Regions from separate parts of the Microbacterium sp. Root1433D1 genome, predicted to be linked through region 2. Evidence: predicted binding sites of a transcription regulator. Region 2 holds the regulator's gene; the other holds the start of a gene.

Region 1 (3,462 bases), 690 kb from region 2:
GTCGGCAGGCGCCGCTGAACCGCGCGAGCGCAGCCGCACACGCCAGGCAGCGACATCGCCAGGCAGCGATGTCGTCCGGCTTCGAAGCCGTCAGGCCGCGACGTCAAGCAGCACCGTCGTCAAGCAGCGCCGTCGTCAGGCCGCGATGTCGAAGCGTGCGCGGCCTCCGAGCCTCGGGGTTCGCGCAGAGTCGACGTATCGCGGCGGAATGAACCACACCCGCGCCTCCGCACCGCTCCCGCTCCCGCTCCCGCTCCCGCTCCCGCTCCCGGCAGTATCGATGCGGATCTGCCACCCGTTGTCGTGGATGCGATGGTGACACGTTTCGCACAGCAGCACTCCGTTGGAGAGATCGGTCGGCCCGTGGTCTCGTCTCCACCATCGAATGTGATGCGCCTTCGTCATCTCCGGCGGCAACCCGCACATCGCGCATCCCCCATCACGCTCTACCAGCGCCAGCCGTTGCGCCCGGGTGAACAACCGCTTCTCCCGTCCCCAATCGAGAATCTCGCTGTCTCCGCCGAGCACACACGGGATCACGCCGCCCCCGGCCGCCATCCGCCGCGCGGCCCCGACGCTGACCGGCTGATCGACCCCGTCCACGGTCGCCGACCCCGTGCCGGCCTCCAGATCGTCGAGGTTCATCCGCACGATCACCGTCGCACCGGCGACCGGCACCCGCTGCTCACACCCGAGCACGTGCGCGCAGAACACCGCGAGGGCATCGGCCTGGATCATCGGCACCGTCCGCCGATCCGCATCGGGCGCTTCCGCATCGGGCGCGTCTTTCCGCGCGGCGAACACGGCGGTCACGTAGCCCCGGATCGCGGTGACGACCGGCGCCGCGGTCTCGACATCGAGCACGGCGTTCAGATGCACCATTCCCTCACGCTCGAACAGTGTCAGCGCGCGCCTGCCGCGGCGCTCTTCCTCACGAGGCTCCAGACCATCCGGATCGAGCCATGCTTCTGCACGGACCACGAGCTTGCGCACATCGTCGAGTGCCAGACCTGCCGCCTTCTCCGCCAGCATGCGCTCGGCTTCGACGACACGCTCCACCCCCGTGGCGATCCGACAACGATCGAGCAACCCGATGATCATCGCGGCGGCGGGAGCACCGAGCGCCCCCGAATCCAGCGCCTCGCTCACCAGCGGATACTTCGCCGGCAGACGCGCACCCAGAAGGTCGCTCCGGGGTGCCGTCGCCTCTCCCACCTTGACGAGGCGCGACGCATCACCGGTCGACACCCCCGTGGCTGCCGCGATCAACGTCGCCGGGTTGCGGTAGCCCTGCTGCTTGGCCAGGCTCTCCGCCCCGAGCTCTGGACGTGACTCGCGGGAGATGCACGCCGCCACCGACACATGCACGGCATCCAACCGACGCCGCAACACCCCGATAGACGCGCTCACCTCGATCAGCTGCTCGCGGGACAGCTCTCCGGAGTCACCGGCATCTGACCACGCCTCATCGAGGCGTGACATCGCCTCGTGCAACGCGGTCAATTTCGACATACTCGATTCTACCGCGAACCGTCTCGACATTCGAATTTATGTTCTATTGAATACCGGTGCGACCGGCATGTCGTGAAGACCGAGAACCGAGTCAGCCGCCAGGAGTGCGTCGCTCCGAATGCCTGGTGGCACCGAGGTCCGGCGATCGACCAGGGACAGGAAGAGGCCCCGGATGTCGCATCCGGGGCCTCTTCTGCGCAGGTGACGTCAGCGCTTGCCGACGATCTGACGGCCGACGAGATCGCGCATGATCTCGTTCGTGCCGCCGTAGATGCGGTGCACGCGAGCATCGGTGAAAGCGCGGGCGATCGGGTACTCCATGATGTAGCCGTAACCGCCGTGCAGCTGCACGCCCGTGTCGAGCACCTCCCACTCGCGCTCGGTAGCCCAGAACTTGACCTTCGCGGCATCCTCGGCGGTGAGCGTGCTGTTCTTGTAGGCGAGCAACGCGCGGTCGATGTACGCCCACATCGCGTCCGTGGTCGCGGCCATGTCGGCGAGCCGGAAGCGGGTGTTCTGGAAGTCGGCGATGCGCTCGCCGAACGCCTCGCGGTCCTTCGTGTAGGCGACGGTCCAGTCGAGGGCGGCCTGCGCGGCTGCGGCTGCGGCGACGCCGATCGAGAGACGCTCAAGCGGCAGGTTTAGCATCAGCTGGATGAACCCCTGACCCTCCTTGCCGCTGATGAGGTTCTCGTCAGGGACGAACACGTCGGTGAAGCTGAGCTCGGCCGTGTCCCAGCCGTGGAAGCCCATCTTGCTGAGCTTCTTGCCCTGGTCGAAGCCCTCCATGCCCTTCTCCACGAGCAGCAGGCTGAAGGCGTCGGGACGGTTGCCCTCACCGGTCTTGACGAAGGTCACGACGACGTCGGCCGTCGTACCGGAGGAGATGAACGTCTTCGCACCGTTGAGGATGTAGCCGCCGTCGACCTTCTTGGCGTTGGTCTTGATGCCACGCAGATCCGAACCCGCACCCGGGTCGGTCATGGCGAGCGCGCCGAGCACCTCGCCCGTGGCCATGCGGGGAAGCCACTTCTCCTTCTGCGCCTGCGTTCCCATGTGCACGAGGTAGGGCACGGCCAGGTCGTCCTGGATGCCGAAGGCACCGGCCAGCGAACCCGCGCCGGAGGCGATGACCTCCTCCATCACGATCGTGCGGAAGCGGTAGTCCTGCAGCATGCCGGCGCCACCGAACTCCTCCGGGACCGACAGGCCGATCAGACCCGCCTCTCCGGCGGCCAGCATCGTCGCCCGGTCGATCTCCCCCGCGGCGTCCCACCGCTCGATCGCCTCGTTGGTCACGTGGCGCTTGACGAAGTCCTTGACCAGGTCCCGGAATGCCTCGTGATCCTCGTCGTAGATGTCGCGTTCCATGCCGTCCTCCTGAACGTCTCATGCATCGTTGCTCCGGCGATTCTACGTCGCACGACCAGTCCAGGACAGGACGTTGTGAGAATGCATCCCATAAAACGTGACACTGGGTACCGCGGTTGTCGGATGCCGCAACCGTGGCGTTCCGCGCCGATTCAGTGCGCGTAGTCGGGGGCGGCCGGCAGCGCGAAGAACTCCTCGAGCGTGTGGAACCCACCCTCGTGATAGGCGGCGGCGAGGTCGACGCCGACATAGCGGACGTGCCACGGCTCCGGCGCATACCCCGTGACCGGGGTGCCGACCTGCTCGTAGCGCACGATGAATCCGTACTCCCAGGCGTGCGCCGCGACCCAGTCGCTCTGCGCCGTGGCGCCGAAACCATCGAGGCCGCCGCAGCCCGTCCCGCACGCGACCACGTCGAGCGCGAGACCCGTCTGGTGCTCACTGTGTCCCGGACGCGCCGAGCCGGCATCCGCCTCGGCCTGGCCCTGCGATCGCACGTGCGAGCCGTAGGTCGTCACCTGGAGACCGTACGAGCGGTATCCGTTGTTCGCGCCGATCCGCCCGACACCGGCAGCGACC
Region 2 (3,462 bases):
GGCGACTCCGCCGAACAGCACGAAGTTCGACCACGTCTCGTGCGGCTGATAGCCGAGCGCCTCGAGGGTCGCCGTGATCCTGTCGCGCTGTTCGACGATCTCCTCGACCATCCCGAGCATGACGTCGGCGTTGCGCAGTGCCGCGATGGCCGCTGCCTGGGTGAGGGCGCTCAGGTGATAGGGCAGACGCACCAGCCGCAGCGCGTCGATGAAGGCCGGATCCGCCGCGAGATAGCCGACGCGAGCGCCCGCGAACGCGAACGCCTTGCTCATCGTGCGCGAGACGGCGAGCCGCGGACGCCCTTCGAGCAGCGTCAATGCGGACACCGCGTCGCGGGGAGCGAACTCCTGGTAGGCCTCGTCGACGATAACGATGCCCCGAGCCGCGTCGTAGACGGCTTCGACGACGTCGAGCCCCAGCGGCGTGCCGGTGGGGTTGTTGGGCGAGCAGAGGATCACCACGTCCGGGTCGGCGGCCCGCACCTGCTCGGCGGCCTCCTCCGGCGTGATCGTGTAGTCGGGCTGCCTGGTGCCGGCGATCCACCGCGCCCCGGTCCCCTGGGCGATCAGCGGGTACATCGAGTACGTGGGCGCGAAGCCGAACGCCGTGCGCCCCGGCCCGCCGAACGCCTGGAGGATGTGCTGGAGCACTTCGTTGGACCCGTTGCCCGCCCAGATCTGCTCGGGGGTGAGCCCGTGCCCCAGATACTCGGCGAACGACTCACGAAGGGTGCTGAACTCCCGGTCGGGGTAGCGGTTGACGTCGCGGATCGCCACGGCGATGTCGTCGAGGATGTCGCTGGCCACTTCATCCGGGATCGGATGTGTGTTCTCGTTCACGTTGAGCGCGATCGGAAGGGGCGCCTGCGGAGCGCCGTACGGCGTCAGTCCGCGAAGATCATCACGTAGCGGGAGATCGTTGAGGGAGAGGGTCACCCTTCCCATGTTAAGCGGCGCCCCGAGTCGATGACGCAAAGTTGCTGCAGCGACGCTGCGGCAGGATCAGTTCACGTACTGGGCCGGGATGGCCAGTGTCTGACCGATCTGGAGCTCGCCACCACGCAGCAGGTTCATCCGGCTGATCTCACCGATCACGTCGCGCGGGTCGGCGTCGGGGGCGACGCCGGTGGCGATCGACCAGAGCGTGTCGCCGGGCATGACCGTGACGGTCTCGACGCTGACGGCCGCGGTGTCTGCACCCGAGGCGATCGCACTGCCACCGCTGAGTGCGGCGAACGCGATGCCGACCGCGAGCGGCACGGAGGCGAAGGCCAGCAGCACGGCGCGGCCACGCGTCGTCAGTCGGAGTCGCGTCGAAGGACGGGTCGACGCCGGAACGACTGCTGCGGTGCTGAAGCTGATGCTGCTCATGTGGTGCTCCTTAGCCTGTCCCGGAGCCGTGAGGCGACCGGGGAAGTTGGCGTAGCGTTCGCATTCCCGCCTCGGCCGGGAGCCGTGAATGCGAAGCTACGTACCGAAGATATCTTCGAGTTCGAACATCTGTCAAGTATTCTTCGAAACCCCGCCGACGATAAGGCCGACACGCTCGAACAGATCTTCCAGATCGGCCCGATTCTCGGATACGGTTTCGATAAGGACACCCCACCACGGGCCTCCGACATTCGAAGAGGGACGTCGGATCACGCACTGAAGGAGCACCATGAGCGAGAACTCTGCCCCCGAGTCGGAGGCACCGCGCACGCGCCGCCGGAAGAGCCTCAGCCCGAAGCAGATGGCGATCCTCGAGGTCATCCAGAACTCGATCGCGCACCACGGCTACCCGCCGAGCATGCGCGAGATCGGCGACGCCGTCGGCCTCAAGTCCCTCTCCAGCGTCACCCACCAGCTCGGACAGCTCGAGCTCAGCGGCTATCTGCGCCGCGACCCCGGGAAGACGAGAGCTATGGAAGTGCTCATCGATCTGCCTGGTACCAGCACCGAGAGCCCCGCCGACGTGGCGACCCCGGTCGGAGACGCCGCGCTCGTCCCCCTCGTCGGGCGCATCGCAGCCGGCGTGCCGATCACCGCCGACCAGCAGGTCGAGGAGATCTTCCCCCTCCCCCGCCAGCTGGTGGGCAAGGGCGACCTCTTCATGCTCAAGGTCTCCGGCGAGTCGATGATCGATGCCGCCATCTGCGACGGCGACTGGGTCGTCGTCCGCTCCCAGAACAGCGCCGAGAACGGCGAGATCGTGGCGGCGATGCTCGACGGCGAGGCCACCGTGAAGGTGCTGCGTCGCCGCGACGGCCACACCTGGCTGCTCCCCCGCAACTCCGCGTTCGAGCCCATCCTCGGCGATGAGTCCGTGATCCTCGGCAAGATCGTCGCGGTACTGCGCGCGGTCTGAGACAAGACGGCACGACGAAGCCCCCCGGGTACCGGGAGGGGCTTCGTGGCGTCGGGCAACGGATCAAGACCGCGATGCTCCCGTCCTGACGCACGGGCGTCCACCTTCGACGCCTAGGCTCGAAGCATGTCGTCGTCCCCCTACGGTTCCTGGCCCTCGCCCTTCTCCGCGGCCTCCGTCGCGGCCTCCTCTCCGCGCATCGACGGAGCCCGCTTCGTCGGTGCGGAGATCTGGTGGGGTGAGTCGGTACCCGCCGAGAAGGGACGCGTGACGGTGCGGAGTTCTTCCGGCTCCGAAATCCTCCCCGCCCCCTGGAGCGCGCGCTCTCGCGTGCACGAGTACGGCGGAGGCGCCTGGACGGTCGATGAGCACGGCACGCTGTTCTTCGTCGATGCAGGAGACCAGCGGGTGCGCCGCCTGAGCGTCGGAGCCGAACCGGTCGCCCTTACCGCCCCGGGCCCCTCACACGGCGGTCTGCGCGTGCAGAACGGCCGCCTGCTGGCCGTGCGCGAAGACCTCTCGACCACGCCGCACCTCCGCTCGGTCGTCGAGATCCCGCTCGATGGATCCGCCGCCGAAGACCCGTCCGCGATCAGGGTAATCGTGCAGGGAGACGGCTTCTTCGCCCACCCCGCCCTCTCTCCCGACGGCACCCGCGCGGCATGGGTCGGCTGGGATCGAGGACGGATGCCGTGGGAGGACGCGCACGTTCAGATCGCAGAGGTCCCCGGCGGGGCGCCGCACACGATCCCCTCGCGGGCGGCGCTGCAGCCGGAGTGGCTCAGCGACGCGGAGCTGATCTTCGCCGACGATCCCGACGGTCGCTGGGCTCTGCAGCGTGTCACGCTCGATGGGGTGACTCCCACCGGGCCGGCGCGACCGTTCGCCCCTGCCGGCGCTCCTGTCGATGCGGACACCGGCTACGGGCTGTGGGTGCTCGGCAACCGCTGGTACCAGCCGCTCGACGACGGCCGCATCGTCGCCGTCCGTACGAACGGCCGCGACGAGGTCGTCGTGATCGATGCCGACGGCGGCGTGAGCGTGATCGACTTCCCCGGTGACGGCCACGTGAGCATCGATGCCGTCGACGGCACCAGGGTGCTCCTCTCCGGCAA

The links. Region 2 encodes LexA, which represses DNA repair genes until DNA is damaged. Its sites were predicted from a motif close to TCGAACANNTGTTCGA; they were not measured.
Region 1: ASD13_RS12225 (HNH endonuclease signature motif containing protein) is a predicted target of LexA. The motif match lies at 1,543-1,558, and genes of this name have one in related genera.

The regions. Positions count from the first base shown of each region.
Region 1 is NZ_LMFN01000003.1:241,820-245,281, reverse strand. Features, by position in the region: gene ASD13_RS12230 (ECF transporter S component) at 1-18, shown strand, start outside; gene ASD13_RS12225 (HNH endonuclease signature motif containing protein) at 136-1,512, opposite strand; gene ASD13_RS12220 (acyl-CoA dehydrogenase family protein) at 1,720-2,883, opposite strand; gene ASD13_RS12215 (M15 family metallopeptidase) at 3,036-3,462, opposite strand, start outside.
Region 2 is NZ_LMFN01000003.1:927,802-931,263, reverse strand. Features, by position in the region: gene ASD13_RS15440 (histidinol-phosphate transaminase) at 1-936, opposite strand, end outside; gene ASD13_RS15435 (LysM peptidoglycan-binding domain-containing protein) at 1,003-1,371, opposite strand; gene lexA (transcriptional repressor LexA) at 1,661-2,347, shown strand; gene ASD13_RS15425 (S9 family peptidase) at 2,474-3,462, shown strand, end outside.